Regions from separate parts of the Saccharopolyspora sp. NPDC003752 genome, predicted to be linked through region 3. Evidence: riboswitches for the same ligand, from Rfam matches in the RefSeq annotation. Region 3 holds a riboswitch; each other region holds the start of a gene.
What was found. A riboswitch is a leader RNA that binds a small molecule or an ion and turns the genes downstream of it on or off. The one in region 3 is predicted to bind cobalamin.
Positions count from the first base shown of each region.

Region 1: another riboswitch for cobalamin. It lies ahead of ACWEV3_RS02860 (ribonucleoside-diphosphate reductase subunit alpha); the one in region 3 lies ahead of ACWEV3_RS20570 (HoxN/HupN/NixA family nickel/cobalt transporter).
Region 2: another riboswitch for cobalamin. It lies ahead of ACWEV3_RS27225 (putative cobaltochelatase); the one in region 3 lies ahead of ACWEV3_RS20570 (HoxN/HupN/NixA family nickel/cobalt transporter).

Region 1 is NZ_JBSGJZ010000001.1:592,375-603,137, reverse strand. Features, by position in the region: gene ilvD (dihydroxy-acid dehydratase) at 1-1,139, shown strand, start outside; gene ACWEV3_RS02870 (zinc-ribbon domain-containing protein) at 1,140-1,391, opposite strand; gene ACWEV3_RS02865 (ribonucleotide-diphosphate reductase subunit beta) at 1,572-2,663, opposite strand; gene ACWEV3_RS02860 (ribonucleoside-diphosphate reductase subunit alpha) at 3,046-5,484, opposite strand; cobalamin riboswitch at 5,595-5,808, opposite strand; gene ACWEV3_RS02855 (glycoside hydrolase family 3 protein) at 5,926-8,295, shown strand; gene ACWEV3_RS02850 (ABC transporter substrate-binding protein) at 8,326-9,267, opposite strand; gene ACWEV3_RS02845 (alpha-ketoglutarate-dependent dioxygenase AlkB family protein) at 9,404-10,051, shown strand; gene ACWEV3_RS02840 (DUF5134 domain-containing protein) at 10,098-10,622, opposite strand.
Region 2 is NZ_JBSGJZ010000023.1:124,887-135,649, forward strand. Features, by position in the region: gene ACWEV3_RS27215 (YbaB/EbfC family nucleoid-associated protein) at 1-336, opposite strand, end outside; gene ACWEV3_RS27220 (GNAT family N-acetyltransferase) at 526-993, shown strand; cobalamin riboswitch at 1,212-1,383, shown strand; gene ACWEV3_RS27225 (putative cobaltochelatase) at 1,416-3,434, shown strand; gene ACWEV3_RS27230 (MFS transporter) at 3,597-4,772, opposite strand; gene ACWEV3_RS27235 (hypothetical protein) at 4,994-5,395, shown strand; gene ACWEV3_RS27240 (DUF3558 domain-containing protein) at 5,425-5,949, shown strand; gene ACWEV3_RS27245 (PPE domain-containing protein) at 5,993-7,396, shown strand; gene ACWEV3_RS27250 (ESX secretion-associated protein EspG) at 7,480-8,271, shown strand; gene cobO (cob(I)yrinic acid a,c-diamide adenosyltransferase) at 8,324-8,938, shown strand; gene ACWEV3_RS27260 (cobyrinate a,c-diamide synthase) at 8,932-10,296, shown strand; gene ACWEV3_RS27265 (hypothetical protein) at 10,503-10,763, shown strand; gene cobM (precorrin-4 C(11)-methyltransferase) at 10,757-10,763, shown strand, end outside.
Region 3 is NZ_JBSGJZ010000015.1:839-8,905, forward strand. Features, by position in the region: gene ACWEV3_RS20555 (DMT family transporter) at 1-212, opposite strand, end outside; gene ACWEV3_RS20560 (LysR substrate-binding domain-containing protein) at 304-1,158, shown strand; gene ACWEV3_RS20565 (DUF1876 domain-containing protein) at 1,209-1,478, opposite strand; cobalamin riboswitch at 1,732-1,856, shown strand; gene ACWEV3_RS20570 (HoxN/HupN/NixA family nickel/cobalt transporter) at 1,934-2,989, shown strand; gene cobA (uroporphyrinogen-III C-methyltransferase) at 3,135-4,358, shown strand; gene cobN (cobaltochelatase subunit CobN) at 4,535-8,067, opposite strand, start outside.

The sequences.
Region 1 (10,763 bases), on a different contig from region 3:
GTGCCGAGGTGGATCGCATCGAGCGCGCCATCTGCCCGGGCGAAGGTGCCTGCGGGGGGATGTACACCGCGAACACGATGGCCTGCGCGGCCGAGGCTCTCGGCATGTCCGTGCCCGGGTCGGCCAGCCCGCCGTCGGTGGATCGGCGCCGTGACGCGGGTGCTCGCGAAGCCGGCCGGCTGGCGGTCGGCATGCTGGCCCGGCAGTTGACCGCGCGGCAGATCCTCACGAAGGAGGCGTTCGAGAACGCGATCGCCGTGACGATGGCCTTCGGCGGATCGACCAATGCCGTGCTGCACCTGCTCGCGATCGCCCGGGAGGCCGAGGTCGACCTGCGACTGGACGACTTCAACCGGATCGGCGACCGCGTGCCGCACCTGGCCGACGTCAAACCGTTCGGCCGGTACGTGATGCCCGCGGTGGACCGGATCGGCGGCGTGCCGGTGATGATGAAGGCCCTGTTCGATGCGGGCCTGCTGCACGGCGACTGCATGACGGTGACCGGCCGCACCGTTGCGGAGAACCTCGCCGAGCTCGACCCGCCGGACCTCGACGGCGAGGTGCTGCACCGGCTTTCGAACCCGATCCACCCGACCGGCGGGCTCACGATCCTGCGCGGATCGCTCGCGCCGGACGGCGCGGTGGTCAAGAGCGCGGGCTTCGACTCGGCTAGCTTCGAGGGCACGGCGCGCGTCTTCGACGGCGAGCAAGGGGCGATGGATGCCCTGGAGGACGGCACGCTGAAGCCCGGGGACGTGGTCATCATCCGCTACGAGGGCCCACGCGGCGGGCCGGGCATGCGGGAGATGCTCGCCGTGACCGGTGCGATCAAGGGCGCCGGTCTCGGGAAGGACGTGCTGCTGGTGACGGATGGCCGGTTCTCCGGCGGCACCACGGGGTTGTGCATCGGGCACGTGGCGCCGGAGGCGACCGATGGCGGACCGATCGCGCTGGTGCAGGACGGCGATCCGATCCGCCTCGACCTCGCCGACCGGACCCTGGACCTGCTCGTCGGCGACGAAGAACTCCTGCGTCGTCGGGAGAACTGGTCGCCGCCGGCACCGCGGTTCCGCAAGGGCGTGCTCGGCAAGTACGCGAAGCTGGTCGGCTCCGCGGCCGAAGGAGCGGTCTGCGAGTGATCAGGCCTGCAGGCCCTGCTGGGCCTGGGCCTGGAGCTGTTCCGCCATTTCCTTGGTGATCGGAGACGTCGTGCCGCACCAGGTGCAGGTCAGCGCGTACCGGGTGCTGGTCGGGAACAGCGGGATGAAGAACAGCGTGAACTTGGTGACGCCCTTGTTGAGGGTCGTCGCATATGTGCCGCGGCAGCCCGGGCAGACGAGCAACAGGCTGGCCAGCCGCTGGACGGTGCTCCGGAATCCCCAGATGATCAAGCTTTCCTCCCCAGTGCGGTGTGCGATCGCCAGCTGACGCTAGGGCAGGTGCCGGCGGGCCGGGGCTCGAACGGGGTGGGTTGCTCCATCGTCGACGGGTGGGAGTGATCACACCCGAACGAACGGCCTGTTCACTCCGTCTAGCGGCGTGAACAGGCCGTTCGCTTCAACTTGCCGGCGTCAGTCCCACTGGAGGGAGCCGCCGGACTGGTACTCGATCACCCGGGTTTCGAAGAAGTTCTTCTCCTTTTTCAGGTCCATGGCCTCCGACATCCACGGGAAGGGGTTGTCGGCCTCCGGGAACACCGGCTCCAGGCCCAGCTGGGCGCAGCGCCGGTTGGTGATGAAGTGCATGTACTGGGCGCAGAGCTCGGCGTTGATGCCGAGCAGGCCGCGCGGCATCGTGTCGCGCCCGTAGGCGATCTCCAGCTCGCAGGCCTCCGCCAGCATCCGCCGGACCTCGGCCTGGAACTCCTCGGTCCACAGCTGCGGGTTCTCCAGCTTGATCTGGTTGATGCAGTCGATGCCGAAGTTCAGGTGGATCGACTCGTCGCGCAGGATGTACTGGTACTGCTCGGCGATGCCGACCATCTTGTTCCGCCGGCCCAGCGCGAGGATCTGCGCGAACCCGGTGTAGAACCACATGCCCTCGAAGATCACGTAGAACGCCACGAGGTCGCGCAGGAACGCCTGGTCGGCCTCGGTGCTACCGGTGGCGAAGTCGGGGTCCTCCAGGCTGCGGGTGTACTGCAGCGCCCAGGCGTCCTTGTCGGCGATCGACGGGATCTCGCGGTACATGTTGAACAGCTCGCCCTCGTCGAGGCCGAGGCTTTCGCAGATGTACTGGAAGGTGTGGGTGTGCACGGCCTCTTCGAAGGCCTGCCGCAGCAGGTACTGGCGGCACTCGGGGTTGGTGATGTGCCGGTAGACGGCGAGCACGATGTTGTTGGCCACCAGGGATTCCGCGGTGGCGAAGAAACCGAGGTTGCGCTTGAGCAGCAGGCGCTCGTCGGCGCTGAGGCCGTCGGCGGACTTCCACAGCGCGATGTCGGCCTGCATCGAGATCTCGGTGGGCATCCAGTGGTTGTTGCAGCCCGCCAGGTACTTCTCCCACGCCCAGCCGTACTTGAGCGGGAGCAGCTGGTTGACGTCGGCGCGGGCGTTGATCATCGCCTTGTCGCCGACGGCGACGCGCCCGCCGGAGCGGTCGATCTCGCCGAGCCCGGCGGCCGACGAGGGGGATTGCAAGGAGGTCATGCTGTGTTGCTCCATGGGAAATCGCGCGGTTCGAGCCCGCGCGTCGAACAGGACTTGACCTGGGCTCCGGCCCCCGGTTCCCGCAATTTCAATGAGGTTTTTCCAACCTCAATTTGCGTGGCGGTGCGGGTGGCGGAACCTCAGAGGCTCCCTGACTGTGGGTGCCCCTCCTGATGTATGTCCAATACACGGCGGAGGGGCCGTCCTCGCCAGGAAGCCTCTGAGAACCCGCGGCGGTGCCAGTGTCGTAGGTGGGCTATGCGCCTGCGGCGCATGCGACAGCCCATCGACGTGTGGCTTTGCGGCCCGCGGTTGCGGGCCGTCCAGGATGAAAAAGGCTCAATGGAAATCGGACCTTCGGCTTCCATTGAAATTGCGGCGGGATGCCGGGTGAAAGTTATTGGCAGGCTTCGCAGTCGGGGTCTTCGACCGAGCAGGCCGCGCCGGCCGCCGCGGTCGGGATCTCCGCGACCGGGACCGCAGTCGGGACCGCAGTAGGGGTCGCCGTCGGGACCGCGTTGAGCTTGCCGTCGGTACCGCGCAGGGTGCTCTTCTCCACGTGGGTCGCGCTGGTGGAGCGCAGGTAGTACGTGGTCTTCAGGCCCTTGTGCCAGGCGAGCCGGTAGAGCTCGTCGAGGGTGCGGCCGCTGGGCCGGCTGACGTAGAGGTTCAGCGACTGCGCCTGGTCGATCCACTTCTGGCGCCGCGCCGCCGCCTCGACCAGCCAGCGCGGCTCGATCTCGAACGCGGTGGCGTAGAGCTCCTTGAGCTCCTGCGGGATCCGGTCGATCGGCAGCAGGCTGCCGTCGTGGAACTTCAGGTCCGCGACCATCGCGTCGTCCCACAGCCCCACGCGCTTCAGGTCGGCGACCAGGTGCGGGTTGACCACGGTGAAGTCGCCGGACATGTTCGCCTTGACGTACAGGTTGCGGTAGACCGGCTCGATGGACTGGTTGACGCCGCAGATGTTGGAGATCGTGGCGGTCGGCGCGATGGCCATCACGTTGGAGTTGCGCATGCCATCGCGCACCACCCGCGCCCGCAGCGCCTCCCAGTCCAGCGTGGACGACCGGTCCAGGTCGACGTCGCCGTCGCGGGCCTCGGCGAGCAGTTCGAGCGAGTCGATCGGCAGGATGCCGCGGCTCCACAGCGAACCGTCGAAGGACTCGTAGCGGCCCCGCTCGGCCGCCAGCGCGCTCGACGCGGCGATGGCGTGGTAGCTGATCTGCTCCATGCTGCGGTCGGCGAACTCCACCGCCGCATCCGACGACACCGGGATGCGCTGCGCGAACAGCGCGTCCGCGAAGCCCATCAGCCCCAGCCCGACCGGCCGGTGCCGCAGGTTGGACCGGCGTGCCTCGGGGATCGTGTAGAAGTTGATGTCGATGACGTTGTCCAGCATCCGCACGGCGGTGCGGGTGGTGCGCTCCAGCTTCTCGGCATCGATGCCGTCGGCCGTGACGTGCCGGGCCAGGTTGATCGACCCGAGGTTGCACACCGCCACCTCGTCGGTGCTGGTGTTCAGGGTGATCTCGGTGCACAGGTTCGAGGAGTGCACGACGCCGTTGTGCTGCTGCGGCGAGCGCAGGTTGCACGGGTCCTTGAAGGTGATCCACGGGTGGCCGGTCTCGAAGAGCATGGTCAGCATCCGCCGCCACAGCTCCACCGCGCGGACCCGCTTGAACACCTTGATCTCACCGCGGTCGGCGGCCTGCTCGTAGGCGCGGTAGCGCTCGGCGAACGCCTTGCCGTAGAGGTCGTGCAGGTCAGCGGTCTCGTCCGGGGAGAACAGCGTCCACTGCTCGTCGGCTTCGACGCGGCGCAGGAACTCGTCGGGCACCCAGTTCGCGGTGTTCATGTCGTGGGTGCGGCGGCGGTCGTCGCCGGTGTTCTTGCGCAGGTCGAGGAATTCCTCGACGTCGACGTGCCAGGTCTCCAGGTACGCGCACACCGCGCCCTTGCGCTTGCCGCCCTGGTTGACCGCCACCGCGGTGTCGTTGGCGATCTTCAGGAACGGCACCACGCCCTGCGACTTCCCGTTGGTGCCGTTGATGTGGGCGCCGATGCCGCGCACCGGCGTCCAGTCGTTGCCCAGCCCGCCGGCGTACTTCGACAGCAGCGCGTTGTTGCTGATCGAGTGGAAGATGCCGGACAGGTCGTCGTCCACAGTGGTCAGGAAGCAGGACGACAGCTGCGGCCGGGTGGTGCCGGCGTTGAACAGCGTCGGCGTCGAGCACATGAAATCGAACGACGACAGCAGGTGGTAGAACTCGATGGCCCGCGCCTCGCGGTCGTCCTCGCGCAGCGCGAGACCCATCGCGACCCGCATGAAGAAGGCCTGCGGCAGCTCGAACCGGGTGCCGTCGTGGTGCAGGAAGTACCGGTCGTAGAGGGTCTGCAGCCCGAGGAAGCCGAAGGTCAGGTCGCGTTCCGCCACCAGCGCGCCGCCCAGCCGCGCCAGGTCGAAAGCGCCCAGTTCCGGGTCCAGCATCTCCAGCTCGATGCCGCGCCGCACGTAGTCGGCGAAGTACTCCGGGTAGTGGGCGCGCATCTCCTCCTGGTCGGCCTCCTGCGGCTCCCCCAGGTAGCTCAGCGCCTCGCGGCGCATCCGGTCCAGCAGCAACCGGGCGGTGACCTGCGAGTAGTTCGGTTCGGTCTCGATCAGCGTGCGCGCCGCCATGACCTGGGCCAGCGAGAGCTCGTCGTCGCTGATGCCGGTGTAGCCGGTGCGCCGCACCTCGTCGAGCACGGCTTCGGCGGACACGCCGGACAGCCCGGCGCAGGCTTGGTGGACCACAGTGGACACACGGGTCCAGTCGTTGAGTGTCGCCGTCACGGGCTTTCTCCCTCGCGAGCTCGGCGGACCACGACGGCGCGCGAGGAGACCCGCGGCGGCAGCCGCTGGTCGTCCGCGCAGACCCGCCCTCGAGGTCCCGGACAGCACGCTTCGCGCGTGCACCGGCGGCAGGTCTTCGGACTCACGGGCGGCCTAGTGGTCGTGGCTTCCCGGGCTGTTCGCCCAGTGCTCTACCCGCTGCCGTTCGGCAGCGGGGTCACGACTTTCGTTCCCGTTCACCGCTGCGGGGCAGTCTCGGATTCGCACCGGGTTCCCTCTTGCCTCACCGGACGCCTCCGGTGAACCACCAGCGATCAACACACTACATGTTGGGTTCGGGGGCGGCGCGCATGGGCAGATAGCGGCTTGGCGCGGTACCGGTCGACAGTCCGGGCGCGGTGGCCGAGACTGGGCGGCCGGGGGCTGGCGAAAGGGGACCCGGTGGACGAGGCGAAGCTTCGGTCGTTGCTCTCGGAGCTGACCGTGGCGGACAAGGCGCGGCTGCTGACCGGAGCCGACTTCTGGACCCTGCACCCGATGCCCCGGATCGGGCTGCGGTCGCTGGTGCTCTCCGACGGCCCGAACGGGGTGCGCGGCACGACCTGGGACGAGCGCGACACCTCGCTGCTGTTCCCGGTGGCGTCCGCGCTGGCGGCGACGTGGGACCGGGCGGCGGCGCGGACCGCGGGGGAGATGTTCGGCGACGAGGCGCGCCGCCGGGGCGTGCACGTGGTGCTGGCGCCGACCGTCAACGTGCACCGAAGTCCTTTCGGCGGAAGGCATTTCGAGAACTTCTCGGAGGATCCGCTGCTGATCGGCGAGATCGGCGCCGAGGTGGTGGCGGGCATCCAGTCGCGCGGGGTGGCCGCGACGCCGAAGCACTTCGTGGCCAACGACAGCGAGACCGAGCGGCTCAGCTACGACGCGATCGTCGACGAGCGGACGCTGCGCGACCTCTACCTCAAGCCGTTCGAGCGGATCATCGCGAAGGCGTCGCCGTGGGTGCTGATGGCCGCCTACAACTCGGTGAACGGCAGCACGATGACCGAGAATTCCGCGCTGGTGAACGACATCCTCAAGGGCGAGTGGGCGTGGGACGGCGTGCTCGTGTCCGACTGGTTCGCCACCCGCTCGCTCCAGGCGGCGGCGCTCGGCGGTCTCGACCTGGCGATGCCCGGGCCGAAAAGCCCCTGGAGCGACGGGAAACTCGCGAAGGCCGTGGAGCAGGGCGGAGTTCCCGAGTCGGTGCTCGACGACAAGGTCCTGCGCGTCCTGCGGCTGGCCGACCGCGTCGGCGCGTTCGAGGACTCCGAGCCTGGCGGTGGCGGTCCGCCGGAGGAGGCCCGGCCGGTCATCCGGCGGCTCGCAGCGCAGGGATTCGTGCTGCTGCGCAACGAGGTCGTGTCGGATGCGCCGCTGCTGCCGATCGACCCGAAGGTCGCCAAGGTCGCGGTGATCGGCGAGAACGCCACCATTCCGGCGGCGCAGGGCGGCGGTTCCTCGCACGTCAGCCCGCCGCACGTGGTGACTCCGCTGGACGGGCTGCGGGCGGCGTTGCCGGACGCGGATGTCGTGTACCAGCGCGGTGTCCGGCACCGGCGGCTGCTGGACGTGATCCCGGGTGCGGAGGTCGCCGATCCGGCGGGCGAGGGCAACGGCCTGCGCGTCGACTACCTCGGTGCCGACGGCGAGGTGCTCGAAAGCGAATTGCGCGGCACCGAGCGGCTGCTGTGGCTCGGCGGGCTGCCTGCCGGGACGAAGTCGTTGCGGCTGCGGGGGAATCTCCTGCTCGACGTCGGCGAGCACGTGTTCGGGGTGAACGGCACCGGCGGCTTCCGCGTCGAGCTCGCGGGCCGGGAGGTGCTGGCCGCGGACGTGGTGCGCGCGGACGGGATCGACGATCCGATGGGCGACATGCTGGAGCCGCCCGAGCAGCGGTTCAACGTGGTGATCGTGGAATCGGACCTGGACGACGCCGGCCGGGCCGCGCTCACCGTGGAGTTCACCCCGCAGAGCCTCGATGCGCTGGTGGCGGTCGGAATCGGGCACCGCGCACGGGAATGGGACGACGCCAGCGAACTCGCGGCGGCCCTCGCGGTCGCCAGGGACGCCGATGTCGCGGTGGTCGTGGTCGGCACCAACGACGAGGTCGAGACGGAGGGCCGCGACCGCGACTCGCTGGATCTGCCCGGCGCGCAGAACGAGCTGATCCGCAAGGTCGTGGCGGCGAATCCGAACACCGTCGTGGTGGTCAACGCCGGTTCGCCGGTGCTCATGCCGTGGGCCGCCGACGTGCCCGCGGTGCTGTGGACCTGGTTCGGCAGCCAGGAGTACGGGGACGCGCTGGCCGATGTGCTGCTGGGCGAGGCGGAGCCCGGCGGCCGGTTGCCGACGACGTTCCCCGCCGAGCTCGCCGACGTCCCGGTCCCGCTGCCAGGTGTGCAGCCGGTGGACGGCGAACTGCATTACACCGAGGGAACCGTGGTCGGCTACCGCGCGTACGAAGACCGGGGCGTGACACCGGCGTTCCACTTCGGACACGGGCTCGGGTACACGACCTGGCAGTACCTGGAGGCCGTCGCCGAAGGCGAGGGCGTGCGGGTCAAGCTGCGCAACACCGGCGACCGAGCGGGACGCGAGGTGGTGCAGGTGTACGCCGCGGAGCCGCTGCGGCTGGCGGGGTTCGCCGTCGCCGAGGCCGAGGCGGGAGCCGAGGTGTCGGTGGTGGTGGACGTCGAGCCCGGGGCGGGCGAGCTGCGCGTCGGGCGCAGCGCCGGCGATCTGCGGCTCGGCGCAGCGAAGAGCCCGTGAGTCCGGTGGACCCATGGGCTCTTCTCCGGGTCACTGCTGGGCGAAGGCCTTCTGCAGGTCGTCCAGGACCAGGTTGGCGGCGATCGGGCCGAGGCCGAGGTACCAGGTGTCGTCCTGGACCTCGATGGCCTTGCCGTTCTTCACGGCGTTGAGGGTCGTCCACTGCACCGAGTCGACCACGCCGGTCATCTGCTGCTTGGCGCTTTCGCCGTAGGCGGCGTAGAACAGCTGGTCGCCGTCGGCCTGGGAGATCTGCTCGCGGCTGATCTTGGTGTGGGTCTGCTCGATCTGCTGGTTGTCGGGGCGGCCGAAACCCGCGTCGGCCAGGATCGTGCCGATGAAGGAGCCCTTGCCGTACAGGCGGATGTCTCCGGGGATGAACCGCAGCATGCTGACCTTGCGGGCGGCCGGGTCGCCGACCTGCTTGCCGATGTCGGCGGCGCGCTGCTGATAGGCGTCGAGGATCCGCTGCGCCTCGTCCTTCTTGCCCAGCGCTTCGGCGTCGAGCAGGAAGTTCTGCTTCCAGGTCTTGCCGACGGTCTCGGCGAACACGGTCGGCGCGATCCTGCTCAGCGCCTCGTAGTTCTGGTCGTCGCGGACCTTGCTGGAGAGGATCAGGTCCGGCTGGAGCGCCGTGATCTTCTCCAGGTTGGGGGAGCCGATGGTGCCGACGATCTCGATGTCACCGGCCTTCTCGGCGAGGTACGGCTGCAGCGTCTTGTTGGCGTCCGGCAGCACGGTTCCGATCGGCTTGACCCCCAGCGCCAGCACCGCGTCGAGTTCTCCGGTGTCCAGCACGACCACCCGCTTCGGGGTGCCGGTGATCTTGGTCTGGCCCTTGGCGTGAGTGACGATCCGCTCGGTGCCTTGGGGCGCGGGGGACTGCTCGGGGGTCGACGTGCCGCACGCCGCGGCGGTGCCGAGCGCGAGCACGGCGGTGATGACCGCGAGCAGTCGACGAGGACGGAACATGGTGCTCCCTGCCTGTCCGGTTGGCTCCAAAAGTTTGGCAAGCCTAACCTGAACGGAGTAGTGAAACCAGCATTGAGAGCGTTCTCACGCGGAGATCGCCGAGCTGCGATGATCTTGGCGTGGTAGAGGGGCGGATGTGGATTCGTTGATCCCGCGCGAGCGGGCCGAGATCGCCCCGGGCGCGGTGCACGTGCCCGACTGGCTGGACGTCGAGCGGCAGCGCGAACTGGTCGTCGCGTGCCGGGAATGGGCGCGTTCGCCGGCGGGCCTGCGGTCGGCGCGGCTGCCCAGCGGCGGCGTGATGTCGGTGCGGACCGTGTGCCTCGGCTGGCACTGGTATCCCTACCGCTACTCGCGAACGGTCGACGACGGCGACGGTTCCCCGGTCACGCCGTTCCCGGACTGGCTCGGCGAGCTGGGGCGCAGAGCGTTGGCCGACGCCTACGGCCGCGCCGCCGAGGACTACCGGCCGGACGTGGCGCTGGTCAACTTCTACGACGCCGACGCGCGGATGGGCATGCACCAGGACCGCGACGAGCGGAGCCGGGAACCGGTGGTGTCGCTGAGCCTCGGCGACAGTTGCGTCTTCCGCTTCGGGAACGCGGAGAACCGCAACAAGCCGTGGACGGACGTGGAGCTGTGCTCGGGCGACCTGTTCGTCTTCGGCGGCCCGTCCCGGCTGGCCTACCACGGGGTGCCGAAGACGTTCCCGGGCACGGGACCGGAGATCGGCATGGCGGCGGGCCGCCTGAACATCACCCTCCGAGTGTCCGGAATGGACTGAGGAGGCCCGCGACCCGTGTGCACTTCGTGCGGGTGGGGCCCAGGGGTCAGAGCGTGGTCAGGAACATGTGGGCCATGCCCAACGACAGGACCAGTTCGGTCGCGGCGCCGAACCGGCGGCAGGCCGGAGGGGGCCGCAGCAGATCGGTGCCGGCGAAGCCGGCGCTGAGCAGGCTGTAGATCATCAGCACCCAAGCGACGAGCGGAAACGCGAAGCCGGCGGGATGGGCGTCGAAGACGCCCGGAGCGCCGCCGTGCGAGTGCCCGTGCGAGTGCCCGGAGGGCAACGAGAACGCCTGCGAAGCGGCGGAGTGAGGCCGCGAAGCGGCGAACATGTAAGCCATCGCCAACGAGCCCACGAAGTGGTGCAGGTAGGCGAGAGCGGGACGCCGGCGCAGCGCCAGCAAGCCCAGCCAGGCGGAGCCGGCGACGAACACCGCGGCCCACAAGCCGGCGGGGAGCAGGGGTGGCAACAGCATGGCGCTCATCCCGACGCCCATCAGCGCGCGGGAGAACTCCGAGCTGCGATCGGAGCCGGAACCCCGGCGAAGGGCAAGAACCAGCCGAACCAAGCAAGCCAGGGTCACCGCGAAGACGAAGAAGCTGATCAAGGACCCGAAGAAGGCCAAGCCGCAGCAACCCCCGATCGGTAGCCAACCCCCAGATCCTTGGCCAAGAACCCCCAGCAAAACCAGGTCCGACCGGGTACAACC
Region 2 (10,763 bases), on a different contig from region 3:
GGTCTCGGTGTCGTCGCCGACCGTGGCCGACATGACCTCGGCCACCTGGTCCCGGATGCCCGCCTGCGCCTGCCGCATGGTCGTCAGCACCGACTCCGCCAGACCCGCGCCGGACATCCGGCGCGCGTCGTCGGTGATCTGCAGGTCGGTGACCGCGCCGGCGCTGTCGACCGTCACCCGCACCACGCCGTCGCGGGACTCCGCGGTGGCCTTGACCGCCGTCACCTGCTGCTGCATCTGCTGGTAGCGGTCGGCCTTCGCCTGGATGCCGTCGGCCCAGCGCCTGATCTCCTCCTCGGTTCGCGCGCCGTCGACGCCGAACACCGGTTCGCTCACGAATCCCCCATGGCCGCTCGGCTCCCGATCTCGCGCAGGCTAACCGCGGTCTCGGCGGCGGGTCAGCGATTCGGCGCGAAACTGGCCCGATCAGAGCAGCGCCCGCCCGCCGGCGGCCGGAGTGGCGTTGACTACTCCCGGTGCTGGTGGATGCGGGTATTGAGACCTCGCTGTGATATCCAGGTAAGGGTGACCCTCCAGCCGCTCGCGACCGCCGTCCACCGCGCCTACACCGCGGACCTGGACGCCGAGGACTTCTACCGGATGCTGCGCCTGCGCGTCGACGTGTTCGTCGTCGAACAGGAATGCCCCTACCCGGAGCTGGACGGTCGGGACCTGGAGGAGACCACCCGCCACTTCTGGATCGACTCCGCCGACGGCTACGTGCTCGGCTACCTGCGGCTGCTGGAAGACCCCGACGGCACCTTCCGCATCGGCCGGGTCTGCACCGCCAAGAGCGCGCGCGGGCTGGGGCTGGCGCGCAAGCTGATGCGCGCCGCGGTCGCCGAGGTGCAGCACACGCCTGCCGTGCTCGCCGCCCAGACCTACGCCAAGGAGTTCTACCGCTCCTTCGGCTTCGTCGAGGACGGCGAGGAATACCTCGAGGACGGCATCCCGCACGTCGACATGCGCCGGGAGCCCCGCCGGCGGGCGTGACCGGTGCCACTCGGGACTTGGTGGTGATCGTCGCCGGGGGCCGTGAGCGTTTTGTGTCGCTATGGCAGCACAAAATGCTCACGGCACCTCGCCGGCCCCGTCGACGGGCTGCACGCCGCCCGCCGGTGACAGTCCCCCGCGGACCCCGGCCGCAGTGGTGCTGGTCTCGTCGTCGCCGCGGTCGGTTGGTCCGCCGGGCCGGTTCTGCGACGATGCACCTTGATCCGAATGCAAGGGGTGCGCCAGGAAACCGGTGGGAATCCGGCACGGTCGGCGCCACTGTGACCGGGGAGCGGCCCTCCCCCGCGAGCCACCGGGGCGACCTGGGAAGGCCGGAGGGGCGCGGTGATCCGGGAGTCAGGACACTGCCGCCCCTTGTTCCCGCCACCGGGGCGTCCGAACCCCGAGGAAGGAACACCGGCATGACCGCTGCCCCGCGCTTCCCCTTCTCCGCCGTCGTCGGCCACGACGACCTCCGGCTGGCGCTGCTGCTCAACGCCGTGCACCCGGCCATCGGCGGCGTGCTCGTCCGAGGGGAGAAGGGCACGGCGAAGTCGACCGTGGTGCGTGCGCTGGCGTCGCTGCTGCCGCCGCTCGACGTGATCACCGGCTGCCGCTTCGGCTGCGCCCCGCAGGCCGCCGACCCGCAGTGCCCGGACGGCCCGCACGGCTCCGAAGCCGCGCAACGACCCGCCCAGCTCGTCGAACTCCCCGTCGGCGCCACCGAAGACCGGTTGATCGGCTCGCTCGACCTGGAACGCGCCCTGACCGAAGGGGTCCGCGCCTTCCAGCCCGGCCTGCTCGCCGCCGCGCACCGGGGCGTGCTCTACGTCGACGAGGTGAACCTGCTGCACGACCACCTCGTGGACCTCCTGCTGGACGCCGCGGCGATGGGCCGCGCGCACGTCGAGCGGGAAGGCGTTTCGGTCTCGCACGCGGCGTCGTTCCTGCTGGTGGGCACCATGAACCCGGAGGAGGGCGAGCTGCGCCCGCAGCTGCTCGACCGGTTCGGCCTCACCGTGCACGTCGCCGCGTCGCGGGACGTGGCGACCCGGACCGAGGTGGTGCGCCGCCGCTTGGCGTTCGAAGCCGACCCGGCCGGGTTCGCCGCGAGGTGGGCCGGTGCCGACGCCGAACTGGCCGAGCGGATCGCCGCCGCCCGCGCCCGGGTGGACTCGGTGGACCTCCCGGACGCCGAGCTGCGCCGGATCTCCGCGCTGTGCGCGTCCTTCGACGTCGACGGCATGCGAGCCGACCTCGTGCTGGCGCGCACCGCCACCGCGCACGCGGCCTGGCGCGGCGCCGAGGCGGTCGCCGAGGAGGACGTCGAGGCGGCGGCCCGGCTCGCGCTGCCGCACCGGCGCCGCCGCGACCCGTTCGACGAGCCCGGCATCGACGAGGACCAGCTCCAACAGGCCCTGTCCGAGGCGGCGGAGCACGCCGACGACGGCGACGACGAACCGCCGGAAGGCCCGGACGGCGGCGGTCAGCCGCCGGAAGGGCCCGAAGGACCCACCGGGCCGGACGGCGGAGCCGACGGCTCGGAGGAGCGCAGCGACGACCGGGCGCCCGCGGAGCGGCCGCCGCCGGCGCCGGCGCCGGCTTTTCAGGCGCGGCTGCTGGAGGTGCCCTGGCTCGGCGACGGCGCGCCGGGGCGGCGGTCGCGGTCCCGGGCGCGGAGCGGCCGGACGACGCGGGCATCCACTGTGGAGGGTCACGGCATCCACCTGGCGGCCACGCTGGCCGCCGCGGCGCCGCACCAGGTCGCGCGCGGGCGCAGCGGCCCCGGGCTGGTGCTGCGCGGCGACGACCTGCGGCGCGCCATCCGGGAGGGGCGCGAGGGGAACCTGGTGCTGTTCGCGGTGGACGCGTCGGGATCGATGGCCGCCCGGGAACGGATGTCGGCGGTCAGCGGCGCCGTCCTGTCGCTGCTGCGGGACGCCTACCAGCGGCGCGACAAGGTCGGCGTGGTGACCTTCCGCGGCGACTCGGCGGAACTCGCGTTGCCGCCGACGTCCTCTGTGGACATCGCGGCCGCGCGGATGCGGAGGCTGCGCACGGGTGGCCGCACGCCGCTGGCTGACGGGTTGTTGCGCGTGCACCGGGTGGTGCAGACCGAACGGATGCGGGACCCGCAACGGCGCGCCCTGGTCGTGCTGCTGACCGACGGAAAGGCCACCGTGCCGCTGGATTCCGGGCTCACCGGGCGGATTCGCACGCAGCAGGCCGTCGATGACGCGCTGCGCTCGGCGGGCCTGCTCGCCGAGGCGGGCGTCGCGTCCGTCGTGGTGGACTGCGAGAACGGACCGGTCCGGCTCGGCCTGGCCGGTCGGCTCGGGGCCGCGCTGGGCGGCCCCTGCCTGCGGCTGGAGGAGCTGTCCGCGGACAACGTGGCCGGCGTCGTCCGCGCGGTCCGGGACGAGCGCCCTCACGCCGCTTGATCTCGTTTTGATTACGAGATCCGACGTTCCGTCTTCTGGCCCACCCGACCGATTGGTACGGTGACGCCGTCCACCTGACCCCCAGGGGTGGACCCGCAAGATGCCCCCGCGCTCCCGGTAACCCCCAGGCCGGTCGAGTGCGGGGGCTCTTTTAATCGCCCCTCACGCCGCCCGGTCGCCGACCGAGGGCGCGACGACGCGTGTCTGGTAGCGGTGGCGGCAGGCGGCAGCGACGATCAGCAGCGGAACCGCCGTGGCGGCGGCGATCCCGAAGATCAAGCCGTACGAGCCGCGCTCCGCGAAATGCCCGGCCGCCGCCGATGCGGCCGCGCTGCCCAGGAACAACGCCGACGCGAACAGCGCCACGGCGGTGCCCCTGGCCTCCGGGGCCACCGAGGTCACCCAGGTCTGCAACGACGAGTGCATGAACGACCAACCGCCGCCGAGCAGCAAGGCCGTGATCACCACGGTCGCGATGCTCGCGGTGGCGGTCACGACCAGGTAGCCGACGAACATCGACGCGCCGCCGGTCGCGATCAGCTGCCAGACCGCCAAGCGCCGCCCCAGCACCTTCACCAGCCGGGAGAACACCCACACGCCGACGCCGTACGCGGCGGTGGCGAGCCCGGCCACCGCGACGTCCACGCCCCCGTGGACCAGCGCCGACGCCAGGAACGTCATGGTGCCCAGCAGCACCGCGCCCTCGACGAACACCAACCCGAAGACCAGCAGCGCCCAACGATTCGTCAGCACCGCCATCAGGTGGCTGCGCACGCCCTGGGCCTGAGCGCGCTCCGGCTCCGGCAGCTTGCGGAGCAGGACGACGCACACCGCCGCGCAGACGGCGGGTAGCGCGAAAACCGCGCGCCAGTCGAGAAAACCGGCCAGCAGCCCGCCGACGGCGGTCGCCAGCGCCGTGCCCATCGCCGATGCCGCCATCAGATCGGAAAGCGCGCCCTGCCGGTGCTCCTGCGGCACGGTATCGCCGACGTAGGTCAGCGACGCGGGAACGACGGCCCCCATGCACGCGCCGGTGACCACGCGCGCCACGACCAGCGCGGTCAGGTTCGGCGCCAGTGCGGAAACCACCCCGCCCGCCGCGGCGGCGAGCATCGTGCCGCGCATGACCGGCAGCCGGCCGAAGCGGTCCGACAGCAAACCCCACAGCGGCTGGGAGAGGCCGTAGGCGAGGAAGTAGCCGCTGGCGACGGCGACCGCCGCGGCCAGCGGCTCTTCCATCGCCAGCGCGATCAGCAGCAGCATCGGGGTGACCGCGAAGCGGTCGAAGTTGGAGATCAGCGCGGCGAAGGACAGCACCAGCGGCGGCCTGGTCGGCATCGGGCGACTCCTCGCTGACTGGGACGACCGTCCATGATCGTCGCCTGCACCGTTCCAGAACCCCGTGAGCTCGGCCACCATCGAATCGGTGCCATTGGGCCATTGGGGTTGATCAAGCGGGTGAGGTATTGCGGATTTGTCTCGTATCGGCGTTCGCGCGCGGGATGCGGTGCTAGGTTCGGCCGCGCTGCGGGGAAAGACGATTCTTCTGGGGAGAAGCGATGACGGGGTCGATTGGATCGGCGGCGGCCGGGCTCGCCGCGACGGACGACGCCATGCAGGGCATCATCAGCGCGGCCAACAGCGGCGGCTTCCAGGTCACGCCGGAGGCAGGCGACGAGCTGATCAGGATTTTCCAGGAGTTCGATGGCGGCGCGCTGTCGGAGATGCGGCGTGATTTGTTCCAATTGAAGCAGCGCACACCGTTGGGGGATAGTCCAGCGGGTCGAGTTATGACCGACTTCAACGAAGCGGTCGCAGCAGGTGATGATGGTCGCTCGTATGAAGAGCTCATCCTGCAGATGCAGGAGCGCGTGCCGCAAGTGATCGAGGCGATCAAGAAGGGCATTCAGCTCTACCGGGAAGTCGACGAAGGCAACGCCAACTACGGCGTGCAGGTGTGAGAACGGGGATTGTTCAGGTGCGTAGGTTGGTGTCGAGTCCTGTCGTTGTGGGCGCGTTTGCACTTCTACTTGGGGTCGCAGGTTGTGGGACCCCGGGGAATGGCGGAACCAACACGGACTCTAGCGAGAGCGGAAAGGCCACGGCGTCGACGAGCGCCGAGGCGGCGAAGGTTGATCCGTGTAAGTTACTGACATCCGAAGACCTGGGGAAGCTCAGTCTCGAGGCGCCCGGAGAGGTCAAACGGATCTCCGGCGCGCCTGGCTGCGACTGGAATCTGACGACGAGTGGCGGCCTTTCGATTGTCGCGAACAACGACAAGTCGATTGACGAGCTGAACTTCACCGACGGCACAGTGGAAGACACCTCGATCGCCGGAATGCGCGCGAAGCTGGTGCGCGAGCTCGTTGGGCCGGGCGATTGCGGTGTTTCGTTGGCGAGCTCTTCCACGACGTCGGTGACGATCGCGGCCACCAAGCCTCGGGACACCGAAGCGGCGTGCCAGGTGGTGCAGCAGGCCGCGCCGTTGGTGCTGGCGAATCTTCCGAAGAGCTGAAGCATTTGCGCAGAACTTAAAAAGGTAGATCAAGGGGGAAGTCATGACGTCGCCACCGGGTGGTGGGTCGGAGTACATCGCCGATCACGAGCACTCCGCGTACGAGCAGGGGAAGCAGGAGTACGCGGGCGCGTCCAACGTGCCGATCATCGGCGATGTGCTGACGGACGTGTTGTCGAAGGCCAAGGCCACGGCGGAAGCGTCGAAGTACGGGCAGGAGCAGGCCAAGGCCCTGTCGGTCGACCAAGAGCTTCGCGAGAAGCCCGGTTCGCTGGGGAACACGCACTACCTGTCCTTCGAGCACAAGGAGATGGACCGGTTCGTCCGGGAGAACTTCGACCCCGCTGCGGTGCACGACGTCGGCCGCGTCTACCACGGCCACGGGGCCAAGTTCCTGGAGTTCGCCGAGCAGATCCGGCAGGCCGCGACGAAGACGGAGCACACCTGGCAGGGCGAGGCCGGTGACGCCATGCGGAAGCACGTCACGCAGCTGGCCGACCACATGTCGCACTCCGGCAGCGCCGCCCAGCTCACCGCCAACCAGGTCGGCATGCAGGCCGAGGCCGCGGAGCGGGCGCGGAACTCGATGCCCGAGGTCGTCGAGTTCGACATGAAGCAGGAGCTGAAGAACTACTTCTCCGATCCGAACCCGTTCACGGCCCTCAGCCGGGCCAACGACATCGTGGAGAAGCAGGAGAAGAGCCAGGCCGCGCACGCGGAAGCGGCCCAGGTGATGTCGAAGATGGAGACCAACTTCGGGACGGCCGCGGCGCAGACACCGGCGTTCGTGCCCGCCCCGCGCGGGCCCGAGGAACAGCCCGGCACGTCGGAGCCGTCGCAGAACACGATCGGTTCCATCAACCCGTCGAGCACGCCCGCGTCGACCCAGTCGGCCTGGTCCAGCCCGAACACCTCGACGCCGCAGTACAGCCCGCCGAGCGCGCCGAACATCCCGCCGAGCAGCACGAACGCGGTGTGGCAGCAGAGCCCGCCGGCCACGCCCCCGTCGGACACCCGCTGGAATCCGAACACCGGCCAGTGGGAGCGCCAGAACCCCTACAACGGGCGGTGGGCTCCGCTGCCGCCGAACCAGCAGCGCCCCGGCCCCGGCGGGCCCGGTGGCGGACGCCCGGGCGGCGCCGGCGGCATGGGCGGTGGCCGAGGCGGCGGCATGGGCGGTGCCGGCCGGGTCGGTGGTGGCCAGCTCGGCGCTGGTGGGCGTGCCGGTATCGGCGGTCTGGGGGCCGCCGGTGGAGCGGGTGCCGGTGGCGCCGGAGCCGGTGGTCGTGGTGGTGCCGGGATGGCCGGCGGCGGTGGGGCCGGTCGCGGCCAGGGCGGCAAGTCCGAAGAGGACGACGAGCACGAGAGCAAGTACGTGGTCGACACCGATGAGGCCTGGGACGACCTCGGGTTGCCGAAGGTCGCGCCGCCGGTGTTCGGCGAGTAGTCCGCCCGGGTTCGAAGTTCCGCGCGATTCCCCGAGGAGCACCGGCTCCTCGGGGAACCGAGGCGTGCCCAGAAGGGGAAGAGATGATCGAATCGTTCACGCTTTCCACGGAGGCGGCGGACGTTCTCGGCGAGGATCTGCGGGTCGACCTTCGGCAGTTCCCGTTCGAGATCCCGCACTTCGCCGCCACGCTCGACGAACGCGCCCGGCTCCGCAAGGACGTCTGGGGTGGGCTGGAGCAGCGCCGGCTGGCCGACCGCGGCCGCGCCGAACCGGAGTTGGAGCAGGCGCTGAACCTGCTGCACCGCCCGGAGATCGGCGTGGCGGTCACCTCCTACGACGGCGGGTCGGACGCCGTCTACCGGGCGCGCGTGGCGGTGGCCGGGCGGGCCGGGGTGCTGGCGGTCCAGGAAGAACAGGGCCTGCGGATCGAGTTCATCGATGTCCGCGGCCTCGCCCGGGTCTGCGTCGGCCTGCTGCCGGAGGTCCCGGCAGGCAGGCTCGACGCGGGGACGATCGCCGCCGGCGGTGAGCCGACGCCCCAGCCGGTGCGCGAGGCGGAGCCGGATTCGTGGCTGGGTTCGGCGCAGCCGGGCGCGTCCAGGCGCGGCGGCGGGGACCTGCGCAAGGTGGAGAAGATCATGGCTCTGCCGACGCGGCGGGTCGGCTACTTCTTGGTGACCGGCCGGGATGGCGACGGGCAGGCGGTCCGGCTCCCGGCGATCGGCTGGCGGGACACCGAGGAAGGCCGCTACAGCGTCACGACGCGCCGCAACAACGACGGCGAGCGCTGGAACACCTTCGGCCCGGCGGACAAGCAGCGACTGGCCCGGTACCTCGACGAGCAGCTCGGGGCCTTCCGGCCCGCCCGCTGAGACCGTTCGGCACGAGTCGGACGGTCCCGGGGCGGCCAGTTAGGGTCGGGGCATGCCTCAGGGACAGCCTTCGACAGTGCCGAACGACGGGTTGACCACTCGCCAGCGCCGCAACAGGCCGCTGCTCGTGGTGCACACCGGCGACATGAAGGGCAAGTCCACCGCTGCCTTCGGGCTCGCCCTGCGCGGCTGGAACCAGGGCTGGTCGATCGGGGTGTTCCAGTTCGTCAAGTCGGCGAAGTGGCGCGTCGGCGAGGAGTCGGCGTTCCGCGCCCTGGGGCGGTTGCACGACGAGACCGGCGAGGGCGGGCCCGTCGAGTGGCACAAGATGGGCGAGGGCTGGTCGTGGGCCCGCAAGAAGGGCAGCGAGGAGGACCACGCGGCCGCGGCGCTGGAGGGCTGGCGGGAGATCGCCCGCCGGATCGGCGAGCAGCGCCACGGCCTCTACGTGCTGGACGAGTTCACCTATCCGCTGCACTGGGGCTGGGTCGACGTCGCGGAGGTCGTCGAGACCCTGCGCGACCGGCCCGGGCACCAGCACGTCGTGATCACCGGTCGCTACGCCCCGCAGGCCCTGATCGACGCCGCCGACCTCGTCATGGAGACCACCAAGGTCAAGCACCCGATGGACGACGGCCAGAAGGGCCAGAGGGGCATCGAGTGGTGACCGATTCCTCGCACGCCCGGGTGGTGGTGGCCGCACCGGCGTCCGGGCAGGGGAAGACCACCGTGGTGACCGGGCTACTCGGCGCGCTGCGGCGGCGCGGGACCGGGGTCGCGCCGTTCAAGGTCGGCCCGGACTACATCGACCCCGGTTACCACCGGCTCGCCGCCGGCCGCCCGGCCCGCAACCTCGATCCCGTGCTGGTCGGCGAGGAGCGGATCGCGCCGCTGTTCCGGCACGGCGCCGCCGGCGCCGAACTGTCCGTCGTGGAAGGCGTGATGGGCCTGTTCGACGGCCGCATCGGGCCGGGCGAGGGGATCGCCGCCGGATCCACGGCGCACGTCGCGCAGCTGCTGGACGCGCCCGTGGTGCTGGTCGTCGACGCGAGGGGCCAGAGCCACAGCCTCGCCGCGCTGCTGCACGGTTTCCGCAGCTACCGCCCGGAGGTCCGGATCGGCGGCGTGATCCTCAACCGGGTCGGCTCGCAACGGCACGAGCAGGTGCTCCGCGACGCCGCCGACAACGCCGGCCTCCCGGTGCTCGGCGCGATCCCGCGCGCCGATGATCTCGCCGTCCCATCGCGCCACCTCGGCCTCGTCACGGCCGCCGAGCACGGCGGCGAGGCCGTCCGCGCGGTCGAGGCGATGACCGAAGTCGTTGCCCGGTCGGTGGATCTCGACGCGGTGCGCGCGCTCGCGCGCTCGGCCCCCGGATTGCCCGGCGCCGCCTGGAATCCGCGCGACGAGGTGCAGCCGCAGGCCGGGGCCGTGGTCGCGGTGGCCGGCGGGCGGGCGTTCACCTTCGGCTACGCCGAGCACGTCGAGCTGCTCGAAGCCGCCGGTGCCGAGGTAGCGGTCCTCGACCCGCTCCACGACGAGCGGCTGCCGGAACGCACCGCGGGCCTGGTGCTGCCGGGTGGGTTCCCCGAGCAGCACGTGGCCGAGCTGTCGGCGAATACCGCGCTGCGCAAGGAAATCACGGCTTTCGCCGCCACGGGGGCGCCGATCCACGCGGAATGCGGCGGGCTGCTGTACCTGGCGGAGGAGCTGGACGGTCACCCGCTGTGCGGCGTGCTCGACGCGCGGGCGCGGATGTCGCCGCGGCTGACGCTGGGTTACCGCGACGCCGTGGCCGCCGCCGATTCGATCCTGTTCGACGAAGGCGCACGGGTGAGCGGCCACGAGTTCCACCGCACCGTCCTGGAGCCCGGCAGCGGCTCGCGGCCTGCGTGGCTGTGGCGTGCGACGGGCGCGCAGCGGGAAGGGTTCGTCGACGGCGGCGTGCACGCCTCGTATTTGCACACCCATCCGGCCGGGCAGCCCGAAGCGGTGCGGCGGTTCGTGGCGCGGTGCGCGCGGTGAGGCTCGTCCGTCCGGCGAGCCGGGGATGCTGACCCCGGCCGCGCTGCGCGAATTCCGTGGCACGGGAACCGTTTTCGTCCCGGGTGCAGCGGCTGCGCGATCAGGACTGCACCGTGGCTTTCGCCACCTCCGAGGATGCCGCCGCGCATTCGGCTTCCAGTGGCACAGGGGTCGGGAGAGCCGGTTCACGCACCGTGATCCAGGCGATGCGGGACGTGACCGCGCTGCAGGTCGCATTGCGGTCACGCGGTACGGTCGTTGCCTACGAAGGCGGCCGGTGGCTCGGCGAGCTGCGCGCCGCGATCGCCGAATGCGGAGTCCCGGAGCGCTCGGTCCGCGGCGAGCACCTCGGCGCGCCGGGCGCGCGAGTGCTCCCGCCGTCCGATGTGTCCGAAGTGGACGACGCGCCGTACCTGTCCACCGTGGTAGTACTTCCACCCCGAGCCGGAAGAGGAGAACAATGCTGA
Region 3 (8,067 bases):
GCGGTGTGCCCGAACCGCTTGCCGCTGGGCCAGGTCGCGCGGGAGCAGACCGCGATCGCCGCGAACACCGCCGCGGCCAGCGCGAGCCGCACGGAGGTCAGGAGGAACGGGGGAGCGGCGCCGACACCCAGCTTCCCGGTGGGGAATCCGCTGGCCCAGATGACGACGATCGGCGCCGCCAGCGGCAGCGGGATCGAGCGGGTGCTCTGCATGATCCCAAGCCTCGCCCGTCCGGCCCGGCCGCGTCCAACGACGATAAGTAATCGCGATCGATTTCAATCGCTGATCGGTTAGGGTGGTCGCATGGGTGCAGTGCTGGACATCGTCGCGTTGCGCAGCATGGTCGCGGTCGCCGACTGCGGCGGGTTCCACCGGGCCGCCGCCGCGCTGTCCCTGACCCAGTCAGCGGTCAGCCAGCACCTGCGCAAGCTGGAGCGGGTGCTGGACCGGAAGCTGGTGGTCCGGGAGGGGCGGCAGGCCAAGTTCACCGCGTCCGGAGAGCTCCTGCTGGCCGAGGCGCGGCGCATCCTCGGCGCGCACGACGAGGCGCTGCGCCGGCTCGGCGCGGAGGAACGCCGCACGCTCGTCTTCGGCTCCACCGAGCACGCCGCCGACCGGCTGCTCCCCGAGCTGGCGACCCGGATGCGAGCCGCCTTCCCGGCGTTCGAGGTGCGGTTCCGCCTGGACCGGACGGCGCGGCTCGCGGAAGCCGTGGACCGCGGCAGCGTCGACATCGCGCTGCTGATCGACCCGTCGGTCGGCGGGCGGAGCCGGGACGCGGGCTGGCTCCGGCTGGACTGGTACGCGGCACCGGACTGGGCGCCGCCGGGCCCCGGCGAGCCGCTGCCGATGGTCGTCTTCGACGAGCCGTGCACCACGCGGCGGCTCGCGGTCGACGCGGTGACCGGGATCGGCCGGCGTCCGGACCTGGTGTGCGAGGCCGCCGATCTGGCCGGGGTGCTCGCGGCCGCGCGGTCCGGCCTCGGCGTCGCGCTGCTGCCGTCGGCGAAGCCGCGCCTGGAAGGGCTGGTGGTGCGCGACGACCTCCCGCAGCTGGATCCCGCGCCGCTGCGGGTCCGGGCCCGCCCCGGACTCGACGACGACCTCGCGGACCTCGTCGCGAAGACGGCGCGCGAGGTGGTCGAAGCGCATTCGTGAGACATGCCGGAGGGCGCCCCCGGCGGGTCGGAGACGCCCCCGGCTCCGCGTCAGGCGGGCAGGTGCACGCGGCGGTGCAGGCGCTCGCCGATGTCGCTGGCCGCGTTGTCCAGCAGCTTGTGCGCCAGTTCGAACAGGGCGCGGGCGATCGCGATCTCGTCGCCGATCTGCGGTACCTCCGGGTCGTCCGGGTGGCGGCGCGCGGTGCCGTGCCCGTGCAGCGCCTGACCGCCCGGGGTGGTGAACCCGACGTCGGCGGTGGTCTTCGCGCCCGCCTCCACGACCTGCAGGTTCAGCGTGATGGTGTGGGTCTCGTTCATGGTCGCCTCCTGTCCCCGTCGGCCCGCGTTCCCGCAGGCCCTTGAGGTCGCCGTAGCCCAAGCATGCGCTGGCCGACCAGAGCAGCGGAAGACCGGTGTTCACCCGTCCGGGTTGCCCCGTTCGGCCGCGCAGACCGGTAAGCGCGACGTACCCAACCGGCCCTCGTCGCCAAACAAGGCCTTCGCGTGATCGGCTTCACCCGGGGTTTGACCTCGGGTCGCGGGGCAGGCAAGGATACGGCCGCCGACAGTGCAGGAACCCGGTGCGAATCCGGGACGGTCCCGCCACTGTGACCGGGGAGTGGGCCCCACTCGTTGCCACGGCTGCGTGCAGCTGGAAGGCCGGGGTGCCGCGTCGATTCGGGAGTCAGGAGACTGCGCGCCGGCCCCGCGCCGCGCCGCGGCGTGCGGACACCGAGCCCCTCGGGCGGGAAACCCAGGAGGTCGGATATCCCATGTCTCGGGATGCCGAAGAGAGTCGGCCGCAGGCCGGCTGGGGCGCCATCGAGCGCCGGAAAGCAGCGGTCGTGCTGGCCGCCGTCGGAGTGCTCCACCTGGCGGGTTGGGGCGCGTACCTGCTGCAGCAGCAGGAGTTCGGCGCTGTGGGAGGGCTGGCCGCCGCGGGGATGACCGCGTACCTGCTCGGATTGCGCCACGGGTTCGACGCCGACCACGTCGCGGTGATCGACGACGCCACGCGGCTGCTGATGCAGCGCGGCAGGCGACCGGTGTCGACCGGCATGTGGTTCGCCCTCGGGCACGCCAGCGTCGTGCTCTTCCTCGCCGTCGCGGTCGCTTTCATCGCCGGGCCCGCCGCGCAGCAGTGGGCCGAGGAGGCCGGCGTGCGGGTCGCCACGGCGGTGGACCTGATCGTGATCGCGGTCCTGACCGCGCTGGCCGTGCTCAACGCGCTGGTGCTGCGCGATGCCCTGCGGCTGCTGCGCCGCGCCCGCCGCGGCGCGGTCGACGAGGCCGAGGTCGAGCTGGTGCTCGGGCGGCGCGGCCTGCTCGCCCGGGTGCTGCGGGGGCGGATGCGCAACGTGGCCCGCTCCTGGCACCTGTTCGGCATCGGGCTGCTGTTCGGGCTCGGCATGCAGACCGCCACCGAGATCACCGTGCTCGCCATGGTCTCCCCGACCGAGCACCTGTCCGCGATCGCCGTGCTGAGCCTGCCGCTGCTGTTCGCCGCCGGAATGTGCACAGTGGACAGCGTGGACGGCATGCTGATGTCCCGGGCCTACACGTGGTCGCTGGCGCGGCCGCTGCGGCGGTTGTGGGTCAACGTGACGACCACCGCGCTGACGGTGGTGCTCGCCGCGGTCGTCGCGCTGGTCGTCCTCGCCGGGTTGCTCCAGGAGCTCGGCGCGTCCTTCGCGGAGCCGGTCGCGGCCATCGGCGACCACTTCGAGCTGCTCGGCTATCTGACGCTGGCCGCTTTCATGGCAGTATGGGGCGGCGCCGCGCTCTGGTGGAAAGTCGCCGCCCGCGGCGACGACGCGGAACGCGCGTGACCGGCGTCCACCGGCTGTGCCAGGTGGCGCCCCGAGGTCAGGCCGGTGATCGTGAGCCACGACGAGGTGGCCTACCGCGTGGCTGCGCCCCCGAGCACAAGGCCCCGGCGAGTTCGCCGGGGCGGAGCCGACATGGACTACGGACATGACCAAGCACACTGAACAGCACTACTTCGCCGGGCTCGACCTCGCCGGGAAGCGGGTGGTCGTCGTCGGCGCGGGCACCGTCGCGCAGCGCCGGGTCCCGCGCCTGATCAACTCCGGTGCGCTGGTCGACGTGATCGCGCCGGAGGCGACCCCGGCCGTCGAGGCGATGGCCGAGGCGGGCGACCTGACGTGGCACCGGCGCCCCTACGCCGACGGCGACCTGGAAGGTGCTTGGTACGTCGTGGCGTGCGCGACCGGGGCCGAGGTGAACGCCGCGGTCGCGGCCGAAGCCGAGCAGCGCCGCATCTTCTGCGTCCGCGCCGACGACGCCTCGCAGGGGACCGCCGTCACGCCCGCGGTGGCCCAGCACAGCGGGCTGCTGCTCGGGGTGCTGGCGGGCGGCGACCACCGGCGTTCCGCCGCCGTGCGGGACGGGCTCGTGGAGGCGTTGCGCACCGGTGTGGTCGACGAGTGGTCCGAGCCGCCGGCGCCGGGCGTCGCGCTCGTGGGCGGCGGCCCGGGCGACCCGGACCTGATCACGGTCCGCGGGCGCCAGCTGCTGGGCCGCGCGGACGTGGTGATCACCGATCGCCTGGCGCCGCGCGAGCTGCTCGAAGAGCTCGGCCCGCACGTGGAGGTGGTGGATGCCTCGAAGATCCCCTACGGGCGGGCGGCCAACCAGGACGTCATCAACTCGCTGCTGATCGAGCACGCCAAGGCCGGCAAGTTCGTGGTCCGGCTCAAGGGCGGCGACCCGTACCTGTTCGGGCGCGGGTTCGAGGAGCTGCTGGCGTGCGTCGAGGCCGGGATCGCGGTGACCACGGTTCCCGGGATCACCAGCGCTTTCTCGGCTCCCGCCGCGGCCGACGTGCCGGTCACCCACCGCGGCGTCGCGCACGAGGTCGTGGTCGTGTCCGGGCACGTCGGGCCGCACGACGAGCAGTCGCTGGTGGACTGGCCGGCGCTGGGCCGGCTGCGCGGCACCCTGGTGCTGATGATGGCGGTCAAGCGGATCAGGGAGTTCGCGGCCGTCCTGATCGAGCACGGCCGCGACCCGAAGTCGCCGGTCGCGGTGGTGCAGGAAGGCACCACGCGCAACCAGCAGACGCTCCGCACCACGCTCGGCGAGGTCGCCGACGCCGTGCGGGACGCGGAGATCAAGCCGCCCGCGGTGATCGTCGTCGGACCGGTGGCGGACCTCGCCCCGCAGTCGCGCCGGTAGTGTCGAAGTCCCGCAATTTCCATTGAAATCGGACCTTCGATTTCAATGGAAATTGCGGACCGTCAGCGTGTTGCGCCAGGACACGCCGATGGCTGTGGACAACCTCCGCAATTTCAATGGAAATTGCGGGACGCCGGGGCGGGGTCTGGTAGCTCTGGCCCGCCCCGGACCGGTTGTCAGCGCTGGCCGGGCCCGTCCTCCAGATCGCCCTCGGTCTGCAGGTAGACGTCTTGCAGCGCCTGCAGGGTGTCCGGGTTCGGCTCCTGCCACATCTGCCGGTTGGCGGCCTCCAGCAGCCGCTCGGTGATGCCGTGCAGCGCCCACGGGTTGGACTCGGTGAGGAACCGCTGGTTCTCCTCGTCCAGCACGTAGGTCTCGGCGAGCTTCTCGTACATCCAGTCGGCCACGACGCCGGTCGTGGCGTCGTAGCCGAACAGGTAGTCCACCGTCGCCGCCAGCTCGAACGCGCCCTTGTAGCCGTGGCGGCGCATCGCCGCCAGCCACCGCGGGTTGACGACGCGGGCCCGGAACACCCGCGACGTCTCCTCGGTCAGGGACCGGGTGCGGATCGAGTCGGGGCGCGTGCTGTCGCCGATGTAGGCCGCCGGGGCCTTGCCGGTCAGCGCGCGGACCGTGGCGATCATGCCGCCGTGGTACTGGAAGTAGTCGTCGGAGTCGGCGATGTCGTGCTCGCGCGTGTCGGTGTTCTTGGCCGCCACGGAGATCCGCTTGTAGGCGCTCTCCATGTCGGCGCGGGCCGGTTCGCCGTCCAGCTCGCGCCCGTAGGCGAAGCCGCCCCACACCGCGTACACCTCGGCCAGGTCGGCGTCGTCGCGCCAGTTCCGGCTGTCGATCAGCGGCAGGATCCCCGCGCCGTACGCGCCCGGCTTGGAGCCGAAGATCCGCATCGTGGCGCGCCGCTCGTCGCCGTGCTCGGCGAGGTCGGCGTGCGCGTGCGCCCGCACGAAGTTCTGCTCGTCCGGCTCGTCGAGGGCGGCGACCAGGCGCACGGCGTCGTCGAGGAGCGCGACCACGTGCGGGAAGGCGTCGCGGAAGAAACCGCTGATGCGGACCGTGACGTCGATGCGGGGGCGGCCCAGCTCGTCGAGCGGGATCACCTCCAGCCCGTTGACCCGGCGCGACGCCTCGTCCCAGGTCGGCCGGACGCCGAGCAGCGCCAGCACCTCCGCGATGTCGTCGCCGGAGGTGCGCATCGCGCTGGTGCCCCACACCGACAGGCCGACCGAGCGGGGCCAGTCGCCGGTGTCGGCGCGGTAGCGGTCGAGCAGGGATTCGGCGATGGCCCATCCCGTCTCCCAGGCCAGGCGGCTGGGCACGGCCTTGGGGTCGACCGAGTAGAAGTTGCGGCCGGTGGGCAGGACGTTGACCAGCCCGCGCAGCGGCGACCCGCTGGGACCCGCGGGAACGTACCCGCCTTCGAGGGCGTGCAGCGTCGCGGTCATCTCGTCGGTCGTCGCGGCGAGCCGCGGCACCACCTCGGTCGCGGCGAACTCCAGCACCCGCACGACCGCGTCCTCGGCGCTGCCGAGGACCTCCCGGCACACCTCGGGCGCCGAATCCGGGCTCCAGCCGCGGTCCTCCATCGCCTGGACCAGGGCGTGCGCGCGGGTCTCGACGTCGTCGACCTGCTCCCGGGCGGCGCTGCCGTCCTCGGCGAGCCCGAGCGCTTCCCGCAAGCCGGGCAGCGCGGCGCTCTGCCCGCTCCACATCTGGCGCGCGCGCAGCATCGCGAGCACGAGGTTCACCCGGGCCTCGCCGGCCGGGGCGTCGCCGAGCACGTGCAGGCCGTCGCGGATCTGGGCGTCCTTGACCTCGCAGAGCCAGCCGTCGACGTGCAGCAGCATGTCGTCGAATTCCGCGTCGTGCGGCCGTTCGTCGAGCCCCAAGTCGTGGTCGAGCTTGGCGGCCTGCATGAGCGTCCAGATCTGGCTGCGGATCGCGGGCAGCTTCGCCGGGTCCATCGCCGAGATGTTGGCGTGCTCGTCGAGGAGCTGTTCCAGCCGGGCGATGTCGCCGTAGCTCTCCGCGCGGGCCATCGGCGGCACGAGGTGGTCGACCAGGGTGGCGTGCACCCGGCGCTTGGCCTGGGTGCCCTCGCCGGGGTCGTTGACCAGGAACGGGTAGATCAGCGGGAGGTCGGCGATCGCGGCGTCCGGGGCGCACGAGGCGGACATGCCCGCCGTTTTCCCGGGCAGCCATTCGAGGTTGCCGTGCTTGCCCAGGTGCACCATGGCGTGCGCGCCGAACTCGTCGATCAGCCAGCGGTAGGCCGCCAGGTAGTGGTGGCTCGGCGGCAGGTCCGGGTCGTGGTAGATCGCGATCGGGTTCTCGCCGAAACCGCGCGGCGGCTGCACCATGAGCACGACGTTGCCCGCGCGGACGGCGGCGAGCACGATCTCGCCTTCCGGGTCCTGGGAGCGGTCGACGAACAGCTCGCCCGGCGGCGGTCCCCAGTGCTGCTCGATGGCGGTGCGCAGGTCCTCGGGCAGCGTCGCGAACCAGCTCGCGTACCGGCGCGCGGGGATGCGGACCGGGTTCCCGCTGAGCTGCTCCTCGGACAGCCAGTCGCGGTCCTGGCCACCGGCGGCGATCAGCGCGTGGATCAGCGCATCGCCGTCCTGGTCCGCGACGCCTGGCAGCGCGTCGGGGCCATCCTCGGGTCCGATGTCGTAGCCCCGCTCGCGCAGCGCCCGCAGCAGGCGGACCGCGCTGACCGGCGTGTCCAGGCCGACGGCGTTGCCGATCCGGGAGTGCTTGGTCGGGTAGGCCGACAGCATCAGCGCCAGGCGCTTGTCCTGCGGCGGCACGTGCCGCAGCGTCGCGTGCCGGACCGCGATGCCGGCGACCCGGGCCGCCCGTTCGCGGTCGGCCACGTAGACCGGCAGCCCCTCGGCATCGTTCTCCTTGAAGGAGAAGGGCACGGTGATCAGGCGGCCGTCGAACTCGGGCACGGCGACCTGCGTGGCCATGTCCAGCGGCGACAGGCCCTCGTCGTTGTCCTCCCAGGCCTCGCGGCTGCTGGTCAGGCACAGCCCCTGCAGGATCGGGATGTCGAGTTCGGCGAGCGCGCCGACGTCCCACGCCTCGTCGTCACCGCCGGCGGAAGCGGTGGCGGGCTTCGTGCCGCCCGCGGCGAGCACGGTGACGACCAGCGCGTCCGCCCGGCCGAGCTGCTCCAGCAGCTGCGGATCGGGCGCCCGCAGGGAGGCGCAGAACAGCGGCAATGCCTGGCCACCGGCGTCTTCGATGGCCTCGCACAGCGCGTTCGCGAACGCGGTGTTGCCCGCCATGTGGTGCGCGCGGTAGTAGAGCACGGCGACGGTCGGGCCTTCGGTGCGCCGCGGGGTCCGCTCCAGCACGCCCCAGGTCGGGGTCTCCGCCGGCGGCTCGAAGCCGTGCCCGGTGAGCAGGATCGTGTCGGACAGGAAGCGGTGCAGCTGAGCCAGGTTGTCCGGGCCGCCGTGGGCGAGGTAGCGGTGCGCTTCGGCGCACACCCCGCCCGGCACGGTCGAGCATTCCATCAGTTCCGCGTCCGGCGCCTGCTCGCCGCCGAGCACGATCACCGGGCGCGGGCCCGCGAGCAGCGAGTCCAGGCCCTCTTCCCAGGCCCGGCGGCCGCCGAGCAGCCGCACGACGACGAGGTCGACGTCCTCCAGCAGCGGGGGCAGGTCGTCCACGCCCAGCCGCG